Prochlorococcus marinus subsp. marinus str. CCMP1375: one gene and its partner. The main gene of each other region encodes a partner of the protein of the gene in region 2 in a complex. Links are inferred from orthologs where the notes say so. Each region holds a gene or a part of one and is shown on either strand. Other genes may lie near its edges.

What was found.
Region 1: the proteins of mfd (region 2) and uvrA are in contact, whole or in part, in a crystal structure (PDB 4DFC), measured with the Escherichia coli proteins. The link is inferred for Prochlorococcus marinus subsp. marinus str. CCMP1375 from one-to-one orthologs.

Annotation. Positions count from the first base shown.
Region 1 is NC_005042.1:1,741,152-1,745,853, forward strand. What follows is about bases 1,258-4,702. They hold uvrA (excinuclease ABC subunit UvrA), read right to left. Parts: upstream 4,374-4,702; coding sequence 1,458-4,373; downstream 1,258-1,457. Other genes in these bases: PRO_RS09260 (glycosyltransferase), read right to left, coding at 1,258-1,267; PRO_RS09270 (DNA repair protein RecN), read right to left, coding at 4,460-4,702. Also shown: more of PRO_RS09260, read right to left, coding at 1-1,257. UniProt on the Escherichia coli protein: The UvrABC repair system catalyzes the recognition and processing of DNA lesions. UvrA is an ATPase and a DNA-binding protein. A damage recognition complex composed of 2 UvrA and 2 UvrB subunits scans DNA for abnormalities.
Region 2 is NC_005042.1:915,129-922,266, reverse strand. The notes cover bases 1,796-5,875. They hold mfd (transcription-repair coupling factor), read right to left. Parts: upstream 5,509-5,875; coding sequence 1,996-5,508; downstream 1,796-1,995. Other genes in these bases: PRO_RS04920 (hypothetical protein), read right to left, coding at 5,573-5,875. In the rest of the region: PRO_RS04940 (DUF2862 domain-containing protein), read right to left, coding at 218-451; PRO_RS04935 (hypothetical protein), read right to left, coding at 753-917; PRO_RS04930 (hypothetical protein), read left to right, coding at 1,151-1,390; more of PRO_RS04920, read right to left, coding at 5,876-6,283; PRO_RS04915 (DUF475 domain-containing protein), read left to right, coding at 6,377-7,099; fmt (methionyl-tRNA formyltransferase), read right to left, coding at 7,100-7,138. UniProt on the Escherichia coli protein: Couples transcription and DNA repair by recognizing RNA polymerase (RNAP) stalled at DNA lesions. Mediates ATP-dependent release of RNAP and its truncated transcript from the DNA, and recruitment of nucleotide excision repair machinery to the damaged site.

The DNA.
Region 1 (4,702 bases), 830 kb from region 2 along the record:
TTCCATCAATTCCCCTGCTACTCCATTGTTGCCACAATTTCTTATTAGAGCCAGCCAATTCAAGAGTGTTTTGCAATACATCTAAATCAGTAGCGTCAAAAAGCAATCCATTTCTACAACTAGACAAAATATCTTTAGGACCACCATCGTCGGTTGCAGCCATAGGCAATCCACAAGCTGCTGCTTCAAGTAAAGTTAATCCAAAAGGTTCAGTTAATGCAGGGTTAACAAATAAACCTTCTAATTTAGATGCCCATCTATAAATAGGAGCAATCTGATCTCGTCGGTGAAACTTAGGGTACGCAACTTGCCCATATAATTGATATTTATCAACTAATTCAAAAATCTGTTGGAAAACATCCTTTTGTTGTTTATCAAGCAATTTCATATCAGTACGTGTTCCTAAAATAAGTACAAGATTATGCTTCTGACGTAAGAGAGGAGAGCGACCAAAAGCTTCAATTAAGGCTGGAATATTTTTTCTTCTTACAGCTCTGGAGATAGCTAATAATGGTGGCAAATTTGGTTTTCGTAGAAAGGGGGCGAATAAATCCTGAACTTCCTCAAACTCATTAGGCTTAGAGATTGTGTTGAATCTACGAAGATCCACACCAGGAGGAATAGTCTTAGCTTGTTTAGAAACAAAATTCTTATATCTCGAATATTGTTCATTGGCTTCTTGAAAGGTACTAGTGACTACCAAATTGGCATTTGCTAAAGCCAATTCTTCTGCACCAATTCTTCTGCTAATAGAATAAGTATTTTCGATTTGCAAATGATCCATTCCTGATTCTAATAAGCGACGCTTTTTTTCTCTTCCTAATGAATGTCCAGTAAATACAAATGGAATACCTAAACGACTGCTGACTAAAGCCCCTACATAACCTGCATCTGCATAATGAGCATGTATCCAATCAGGTAATGTTTTAGCTTGTTTCAATTGATCAATTAACTGATCAACCAATTGATCAAGATAAGGCCACAATAATTCTTTACGGAGATATCTTTTAGGGCCAAACGGAATTCGAATTATGTTTGCACTAGGGGCAATTCGTTCACGAGGCCGAGAATAATCTGAAGCTAGCCTTCGATCTTGTATTAATCGAGTTACTAAATCAACTTGATCGACTTCTAATGAAGCAGCCAACTCTTTAACAAGTTCTAAAACATATAAAGTTTGCCCACCTGTATCTGAATCTCTACCCAATTCAAGATCATGTGACCTAATTAAGCCATGTAAATGAAGATGAAGGAGTTTTAAACCCATACTCCCTCCAATTGAATTAGTAAATAGATAATTTATTTTGTGCCATTTAAATCTAAAGAAAGCATAAGGATTCTAAAGAGACTTTTTCAAAATGATCAAATCATTTGTCAGCAAAGGTATTTGATGAATTAAAAAAATCATTAATATCGATAATATAGCGAAATGCAAAGAAAAACGAGAAAATATTTTTTTAGCTAGATGGATTTTTTAATTTATGTTTTTCTAAAACATTTTTCAAATACACTCCTGTATAACTATCAGAATTAGCTGCCACATCTTCAGGGGTACCAGAAATAAGTAACTCTCCTCCACGATCTCCTCCTTCAGGTCCTAAGTCAATTATCCAGTCAGAGCAACGAATTACGTCCAAATTATGTTCTATGACTATAATAGAATTACCTTTATCAACTAATCTCTGTAATACATCCATTAATTTGTGAACATCAAAAAAGCTTAATCCTGTAGTCGGCTCATCAATCAAATAAAGAGTTTTACCAGTTGCTCTTCGAGATAGTTCAGTAGCCAGTTTGACCCTCTGAGCTTCACCTCCAGAAAGAGTAGGTGCAGGCTGGCCCAATTTTATATATCCAAGACCTACGTCCACTAATGTTCTAAGCCTATCTGCAGCTTGAGGAATAGCAGAAAAAACATCTACTGATTGCTCTACAGTCATTTCTAAAACATCAGCAATAGTAAAACCTTTATATTTAACTTGAAGAGTTTCACGATTAAATCTAGCTCCTTTGCATACATCGCATTGCACATATACATCAGGTAAAAAATTCATTTCAATCACATTTACTCCTTGACCTCGACAAGCCTCACAGCGCCCACCTTTAACATTAAAACTAAATTGTCCAACTTGATAACCTCTTGCTTTTGCTTCAATAGAGGCTGCAAATATTTGCCTAATAGGGTCAAATGCTCCCGTATAGGTAGCAGGATTAGAACGAGGTGTTCTACCTATAGGTGATTGATCAATAACTATAACTTTATCAATAGATTTTATACCACGTAGTTCTTCTAATCCTTGAGGGAAGGGAACCTTTAAACCTAATTGATGATTTATAGCAGGATGTAATAATTCATTAATTAATGTACTTTTACCACTTCCACTAACTCCTGTAACAGCAACAAGTCGACCCAATGGAAAGTCAACAGAAATATTTTTAAGATTATTTCTATCACAACCAATCAGGCGAAGATTTCGATTAACTCCTTTACGCCGTTCTTTTGGAGTAGGAATAGAACTTCTACCACTTAAATATTCTCCTGTAAGCGAATCTTTACTAGCTAATAAATTTTCTAATGTACCTTCAGCAATGACTTTACCGCCATGAATACCAGCACCTGGTCCAATATCAACCAAATAATCAGCGGCTCTAATTGTATCTTCGTCATGTTCAACAACAATTAAAGTATTACCAAGATCTCTAAGCCTTCCTAATGTTGATAATAATCTATCATTATCTCGCTGATGCAAACCAATACTTGGTTCATCTAAAACATATAATACTCCTGTTAAACCAGCGCCAATTTGTGTAGCTAAACGTATACGCTGTGCCTCTCCTCCAGACAAAGTCATGGCTGGTCTATCTAAACTTAAATAATCAAGTCCAACATCAAGAAGAAACTTTAATCGCAAGCGAATCTCTTTTAAAACTAGTTCACCAATTTGCATTTGCCGCGAAGAAAGTAAAGGTTTAGAATTATTTTTTGATTTACCAATGCCCATTAATTTTTCAATACATTCTAATGTTTCTGCAACACTAATTTCAGTTAATTGATTAATTGAATAAGGGCCTACCCTTACTGCTAATGCTTCAGGTCTTAATCTTTTACCAGAACAAGTTGGACAAGGGACTAATTCTAAAAATTTTTCTAATTTTTGACGAACAGATTCACCATTAGCATCACGTAACTGCCTTTCTAAAATAGGCAATATACCTTGAAATGATCTTTTATACCCATCTTGTTTATTATATCTACTATCAGATTGAATAAGTATTGGTTGTTCACTGCCATTCAATAAAATATTTTGTTGTTCTAGTGTTAAATCTTTCCAAGGGGTTTTAATTTCAAAACCATATGCTTCACCAACTGAAAATAATAAAGAAAAATGATAAGCATTTTCTTTTTCACTCCATGGTGCAACTGCTGCATAAACAGGCAACGAAGGATCAGGGATAACTGTATTACAAGTAAATTTTTTCAAATGGCCTAAACCATGGCAATCAGGACAGGCACCATATGGACTGTTAAAAGAAAATAATCTGGGAGACAATTCTTCGATCACAGCTCCATGTACTGGACAAGCAAAATTCTCAGAAAATAATCTTTCTCTCTCAATTCCCTCTGGCAAGTCTTCATTTTTCTTCGGAACAACTTCAACTATGGCTAAACCATCTCCACGCTTTAAAGCAGTTTGTAGAGAGTCTGTTAATCGTTCCTGAATCCCTTCTCTAGCAATTAATCGATCAACTACAACATCTATGGAGTGAGATTGATTTTTATCAAGTTCAATATTGTCAGATAACTCTCGAACCTCTTTATTAATTCTTACTCTTGCAAAGCCTTCTGAAGCTAAACCAGAAAGCAACTTTGCATGTGTTCCTTTCTTTCCTCTAACCACAGATGCAAGTAATTGATAACGGGTCCCATCAGGCAAAGTCAAAATCTGATCAACCATTTCATCAATCGTCTGAGGTCTTATTGGCCGATCACATTCAGGACAATGAGGATCTCCTGCACGGCCAAACAGCAAACGTAAATAATCTTTGATTTCAGTAACTGTGCCTACTGTTGAACGAGGATTATGGCTGGTAGATTTTTGATCTATAGAAATTGCAGGAGAAAGGCCCTCAATAGCATCTACATCAGGCTTATCAACTTGCCCTAAAAATTGTCGCGCATATGCTGAAAGGCTTTCTACATATCTACGCTGACCTTCAGCAAAAATCGTATCAAATGCTAAAGAGCTTTTACCGCTTCCACTTACGCCAGTAAAAACAATAAATTTATTGCGAGGAATAGTTATATCAACATTTTTTAAATTATGTTGGCGTGCACCACGAATGCAGATTACATCCTCAAAAGAGTCAGACATTATAGATTTTTGGTTTGCTTTAGCCACGGAGGGCCTCATAGTAATCCCATGAATCAATCATATGATCTTATAAAGATTGTCACTTATTATGCTGCTTTGTTAGCTAACAAGCTTGCAGCATATTCATTTGCTTGCGCAAAATTACCTCCAGCTAATTTAGCTAACTCCTCTTGTCGGTCTTTAAAATCCTTTAACAAAAGGATTTTAGAATTAGTCATGCCATCATTAATTATTTTTAAAACAGAAAAATGATTATCTGCTAATGCAGCGACTAAAGGCTGGTGTGTAATGCAAAATACTTGCTTTTTAAAAGACAGATTCTTCAATAA
Region 2 (7,138 bases):
ATTAAAGGTAACCAGATACGCTGAAATATCTGATAAGGAAGATTATAACCGAAGATGTTTGCACAGATAGTTAGAATAAAGAATAAACAAAATATAATTACAAGAAAAAGGTTGTAAACCAGAAATTTATCCAGCCATATTTTCCAATGCTTTGCTTCATTATTCATAAAGAGATTATACATAAACTATCTATTCGTATTGATGAGTGTCTTTAAATTTAATCATCTTCAATTTCGCATAGCTCATCTTCAAAAAACCATTGATTAAGTCCAGATTTTAATTGAAGTACTAGTCCAAACTGATTACCATCTACCATTTTATATCCCACTAATAATCCTATGGGCTCATTTTTTAGCAGATTAAGAACGTTTTTGGGTAAACGATCGTTTAACTTATCAAGGTCAACCTTAAGTTTTTGACCTTTCTTTAGCTTTGAAGAGTCATTAATCATCTATATAATTAAATATCAATTGGGCTATTACACATTTGATATGCGCGAACAAATCCTATCTCCTGTCTAGTTAGACCGGAGTTTATTACGCGAAGTTCAGACATAGTTTTAACTAAATGCTTGTTCGCTAATAATGTACATTTTGTTTTATTTTTAAATTCTTCAGATATGGGAAAAAATAATGTAGTAAAGAATGCCATAGCAAATATTGTTAAAGATGGATATAAATAAATTCTTATTTTCTCAGAACAACTCAGCTTATCTTTAATCATCTGCAATTTAAGGATATTAGAATTATATATTAAGCAGCAATACAGTCACTATTATTTTCCGCTGTTCTGCTAGTAGAAAGAACTCTCATAACAGTATCTGAATTTTCTAATTCGGTTAGCCTCCAGTGATTTATTAAGAGCTGGAGCTCTTTGATTCTAGTTTCAGCATATTCAATTTTCTCTAGTGTAGTCATTTAATTGATTCTTTCTTTAACTATGCAGCCAAAAGCTAAATTTGCAAGCCCCAGCTCGTTATTTACTAGCATGTCGACTAAGTATTAATAACTAGAAGTGGCTTATTCCTCCTTTGCTTAATATGAGTGTTTAATGCTCTAGAAGAAAATCTCTGGATTTATGGTTAATCCATAAATGATTTTGGCTTAAATGATAGCTTTGTTATATATTTAGTATAGATAGAATTTTGTCAATGAAAAAAGTTAAATATGCTGAAGTTGCCCCATGGGATGGTGGGCCAAATCAAACTCATACCAATGATCCAGAATGGATCATGCAAAAAGGGATTATTGAGGTGAGTTTTAGTAGAAATCAACTAGATCACAACTATTTTCACATCAGAAGGGGTGAGAAGGAAGAGCAAGTATTCACCTTTCAAGCACGTTATCTATATCAAGAACTACTAGACAAGGGCTTTATTCTAAAGGAATAGTGACTAGTCTCTAAATGAATATTAGTTTCAAACGGATCAATTAATCCATGCTCTGCTTTAAGGCATACTCATAATTATATATTCAGATTTCATTATCCTTTTTAAAATTTAATTTTATTATTTATAAGACAATTTAATTCTTATATCTAAAAGGTTTCAACAGAATTAATTAATTAGCTTATATATTAATAATATATTTTTGAAATGCAAATCACATGAAAATGAAATTCTTTTCTGCTTATTCGTAGATGAATTAATACTTTTCCACATAAAACAGTTTTAAACTAAGAAGTGTAAAGCCAGGATGTAGCTCGTACTAATAATTCGATGTAAGATTCGTTCTTCTTTCCGACTTCTCTCTTTGCTATCACTACAGTCTGCTCAACAGGCATCAACCTGTAATTAAACCACTTATGTCATTGGCATAGCAGGAGATTGGTTTTCACCTTTGATGTGTAGCTTGTGGAAATGTGGAAAACCCCATCTCTAAGCCTAGTTAATGATGATTATAGTTGTTGTATTTGATAGATCAATTACTTATATATTCTAAATATTTAGAATATTACGTAAATTATATTGATGGTTTTAATCTATTTAAATAAAGATTATGTTAATTTATCTCGTATAATATTTGTAATAGAGCTGTCTATATAAGGTAGTTGATTACTCATATTTTCAAGCCATTCTATAATTGTTTCCAAATGAGACTCCAATGGCAATATTCCTAATCCTCTTAAGGTTACTTCTGAAAAGGATTGCCCAGCTTTATATATTACTCTTCCGTGAAGGTGCCCTTCTAGACCATCCCTTAAACTACTAAAGGTAGATTCATTCATCATTGTTTCTAATACAATATTAGGTTTATTCAGTCTAATTCTGGAAAAACCGCATGCTTTTGATTTAATTTTGAGTTTCATGATTAATATTAATGCCTCTACAGGTGCTGGAAGGACTCCATATCTGTCAATCCAGATGGCTGTCAATTCAAGTAATTTATCTATTGTTGAGCATTCTGATGCTTGTTTATAGGCGGTTAATTTCTCTTCATTACTCTTAATCCAGGTGTTTGGTATAAATGCAGTAATTGGAAGATCTACCTTTGTTTCTTCCACAACAGGAATGGTTTGACCTTGTATTTCAGCTATTGATTCATGAAGTATTTCCATATAAAGATCAAAGCCAATAATTTCCATTTGCCCACTTTGTTGAATACCAATTAAATTTCCTACTCCTCTAATTTCCATGTCTCTCATAGCCAATTGATAGCCACTTCCTAATTCACTAAATTCTTGGATTGCCTTTAACCTTTGGCTTGCATTATTAGTTACTTCTTTGTCTTGAGGGAAAAATAGCCAAGCATGTGCTTGTACTCCACTTCTACCTACTCTGCCTCGTAATTGATATAACTGAGATAAACCGAATTTGTGAGCGTCCTCAATTAATATTGTATTTACTCGTGGGATGTCTAAACCACTTTCAATAATTGTTGTGCAAAGCATCAAATCTGCCTCTCCAGCATTAAAAGCAATCATTGCATTCTCAAGTTCACCTTCATTCATTTGTCCATGAGCGATAATTAGTTTAATATTCGGAACCATTTGCTTGATTTCAGTAGCTACTTCTTCTATACCTTCAATTCGTGGAACCACGTAAAATATTTGACCACCTCTTCCAATTTCTTGGCATATAGCACTTCTAATGATTTCATTTTCTTTAGAGACTAGGTGTGTTTTAATTGCTCTTCTTTGTGGTGGTGGAGTTGTAATCAAGCTCATTTCTCTAACACCGGATAAACTCATATATAAGGTTCGTGGAATTGGAGTAGCAGTAAGAGTAAGTACATCTATATTTTTTTTAAGTGATTTTATCTTCTCCTTTTGGTTAACACCAAAGCGTTGTTCTTCGTCGACTACCAATAGGCCAAGATCCTTATATTCTATATTTTTCGATAGTAATAAATGTGTACCTACTATCGCATCGATAGTTCCATTTTTAAGACTTTTTGCAATTTCCTTTTTTTCCGATGATGATTTAAATCTGTTTAATAGAGAAACTTTTATTGGATAGGGAGCAAACCTATCTGTAAGAGTCCTCCAATGTTGCTGAGCTAACACAGTTGTTGGTGCGAGTATAGCGACTTGTTTTCCTGCTGTAATTGCTTTAAATAAGGCTCTAATTGCAACTTCTGTTTTTCCAAAACCCACATCTCCACATACCAACCTATCCATAGGAAAACTTTTTTCCATATCACTTTTTATTTCTGAAACTGCTTTTATCTGATCTGGAGTAGCTTCGTAAGGAAAAGCTTCTTCTAATTCTCTCTGCCATGGGCCATCTTTTGGAAAAGAAAACCCTTGTGAATTAGATCTTTCAGCGTACAGCTTAATTAAATCTATAGCTACTCTTGAGATTGACTTTTTAGCTCTTTCTTTTGCTTTAGTCCAGGTATTGCCTCCTAATTTATTTATTCGGGGAGATTTATCACTTGAATTTCTATATCTGCCTAAGGAAGATAACTGATCTGCCGCTACACGCAAGGTCCCGTCTGAATACTGAACAAGTAGATAATCTCTACTTTCATTATTGACGATGAATTTTTCAATTTTTAGAAATTTTCCTACTCCATGGTTCCTATGAACTACGTAATCTCCACTTTTTAATTTATTTGGATTTACACTTCTACTAGATGATGATCTACGTTTTCTTATAAAACCTGTAGAAGAGACTATTTGTTGTCCAAATAATTCCTTGTCAGTTAGTAATAACACCTTCCATTGTGAAAGATCTACTCCTTCAATATCTATGTTTCCATGTAATTTTAAGGATACTGGGGTTTTAAATTCTATTAGAGAATTTATATGACTGATATCTAGGTTATTTTGAACAAACTTCGTTATGCATTCATGTTCTTCTAATAGTGCAGAAGCCCTACTTGGTTGAGCTGAGAGTAACCAAATAGAATATTTCTTTTTCTGAAATTCTCTAATTAATTCACTTATTTTACTAAATTGATTGGGATATGTAACTATTTTAGAAGAATTCAAGTGGAAGCTTTCATCTTGATTAATGGAAATACTGTCATTTGACATCTCTATTATTTTAAAATCTTCGAGTAAGCTATTTATTTGATTCTTATCATTATAATTAAGGATATTTATACTGTTATTATCTTTAAGTGTATTATCTCTCATTAACTCGTTAAACGTTATCCTTAAATGATTAATCCAATTTTCATTGTGGGATACGCATTGTTTTTTTTCATCTATACATATTAGACTATCTTTGTGTATATAATTCATCAATGTAGAATCTTTTGCTTGAGTTATTTCTAGTAATTCTTCTATCGTTCCTTCTATTTCATGCTTTATATTATTATCTTTTCTCTTTAGTTCGTTGTTGCTCAAATTATTAAATGTAATTTTATTAATACTTACTGGCGATATTCTTATGTTATTGATTTCATCTAATGAACGTTGATTTATTGGATCAAATTCTCTAATCTTATCTATATTATCACCAAATAATTCAATTCTTATTGGAAGTTCATTATTTACCGCAAAAATATCTATTATATCTCCTCTTCTGCTCCAGGTACCTTCTTGTTCTGTTGTGGTTGTTTTTTCATAACCTATTTTAATTAGATTTCTACTAAGATTATCTAAATTTAATTCATTACCTTTTATTATACTAACGCTATTCTCTAGCATTAATTCTGGTCGTGGAAGATGTGGTTGCAGAGCCCTTTCAGTACAAATGATAGCCATTGGGTCTCTATAATCATTTGCTAACAATTCACTTAGAACAGAAAGTTGAGCCCATTCAATTTCTTTAGAAATTTCAATTGATTCATAGGGTGACACCTCACTTGATGGATATAAAAGTACTTTATTCCAGCCAAGTATTTGCATAATAGAATTCCATCTGCTGGCTTCTTCTAATGTCGGTACTATTACTAATACTGGTTTATTTGATTTTAGAGCTAGAGACGATATTGTTATGGCTTTAGCTGAGGTGCTGCCTCCATTGATTGATAATTTACCTTTCTTTACTACTCTCTTTACGATCTCTTCTGTTAAGGCTGATTCTACGACATTAGTTATTAAAGATTTTAATGCCATTGAGATTTACACTTTTTACAACATTATTAGATTAAATTTAATATTATCATATTGAATGTAAAATCTAGCTCTTTAGTTCTTTCCCTAACATAGAAACGAACTTCAGCAATTCGTAGATTCCTAATTCTGATCGGCTATTTACTTTGAATTTATCTACAAAATATTCTCTAGCAGTTTCATTAGACCAGTTAAGGCTCCGTAATATATCATTCGATTCACTGATTAACTTCTCTTTTAAATAGTTTATGTTTATATTTTTCATATCCTCTCCTTTTTTCATTTTTTGAAGTAGTTCAATAAAAAATAATATATCTTCATAGGATTTTATTCTATTTCTATTTGACTGGCCAATGGTGATTTTCATAAATTCATTTTCATCTTCTTTATTCCATCCGAGCCTTTCTATTTCAATATCTATCTTAGATATCTCTTCACTCCAATCATTTGGAACCTTTTTGTCATCAACTATATCCAAATAATTATCACTTTTAATGCTTTTAGAGTCTTCCTTGGTTGATTTTCTAAACTCTATTTCCTTAGTGTAACTGTTTTGTACTGACAAGCTTTTTTCTGCTTCATTGCTATTAATCGATGACTGAATCTTTTGGTATTCCTTTAGCCTTGTTAGTAATTGTTGTATTGCACTTTCTTCTGCTTCATGTACATTGCTGCCCTGCCCTAGTGCACTACCTAGTTGTATCTGATTTTCTAAAGCTGTTATCCTAACTATAATCTTCTCATCATCTACGTGACACAGCTCGGAATTAATTTGCATCTTATGCTATTGCCTATCACTATTAATGGTAGCTAGATAATCTAAGCTTTTCGTTCTAATTACGTCAAATAATCACCATAAGTCAGCATTTCTATGGATACAGCCTCTTTAGATTACCTAACCCCTCTACTTAATGGAATTGACCAATGGTCAGAATTTGCGACACTTTTACCTTTTCTAGTTTTACTAGAGCTCATCCTTTCAGCTGATAATGCAGTAGCTCTTGCTTCTATTACTAAGCGATTAGATAGCATTGAATTACAACAAAAGTCTTTAAATATAGGAATAGCAATATCTTTAATTTTTCGCATTCTCTTAATACTTGCAGCTAATATTATTATTAAATATCCAATAATTCAAATTGCAGCATCTGTTTACTTAATTTCAATTGTCCTAACCAAATTTACAATAAATAATCCTACTAATGATGAATCAAGCTCCATATCAAATAACAATAAATCTTCATTTATTAAAATTACTTTTCTACTAATCGCAACAGATCTGGCTTTTTCCATCGATAGTGTAACTGCAGCAGTGGCAATTAGTGATCAAATTTTACTTGTAATCATAGGTGCTTTAATAGGTGTTATCGCATTAAGGTTTACAGCGGATTTATTTATTCGATGGTTGGACATTTTTGTTCAATTAGAGAATGCAGGATATTTTGCTGTAGCTCTAGTAGCTATAAAATTACTTTTTGAAGTCACATTTCCTAATATCGTTATACCTGAATATATATTCTATATACTATTGGGATTTGTATTCCTATGGGGTTTCTCGAAAAGAGTACCTTTAAACTCAAATGAGAATGAGTAACTATTCTCCTAATTTATTTTGACTATTAGTTAATGTTAA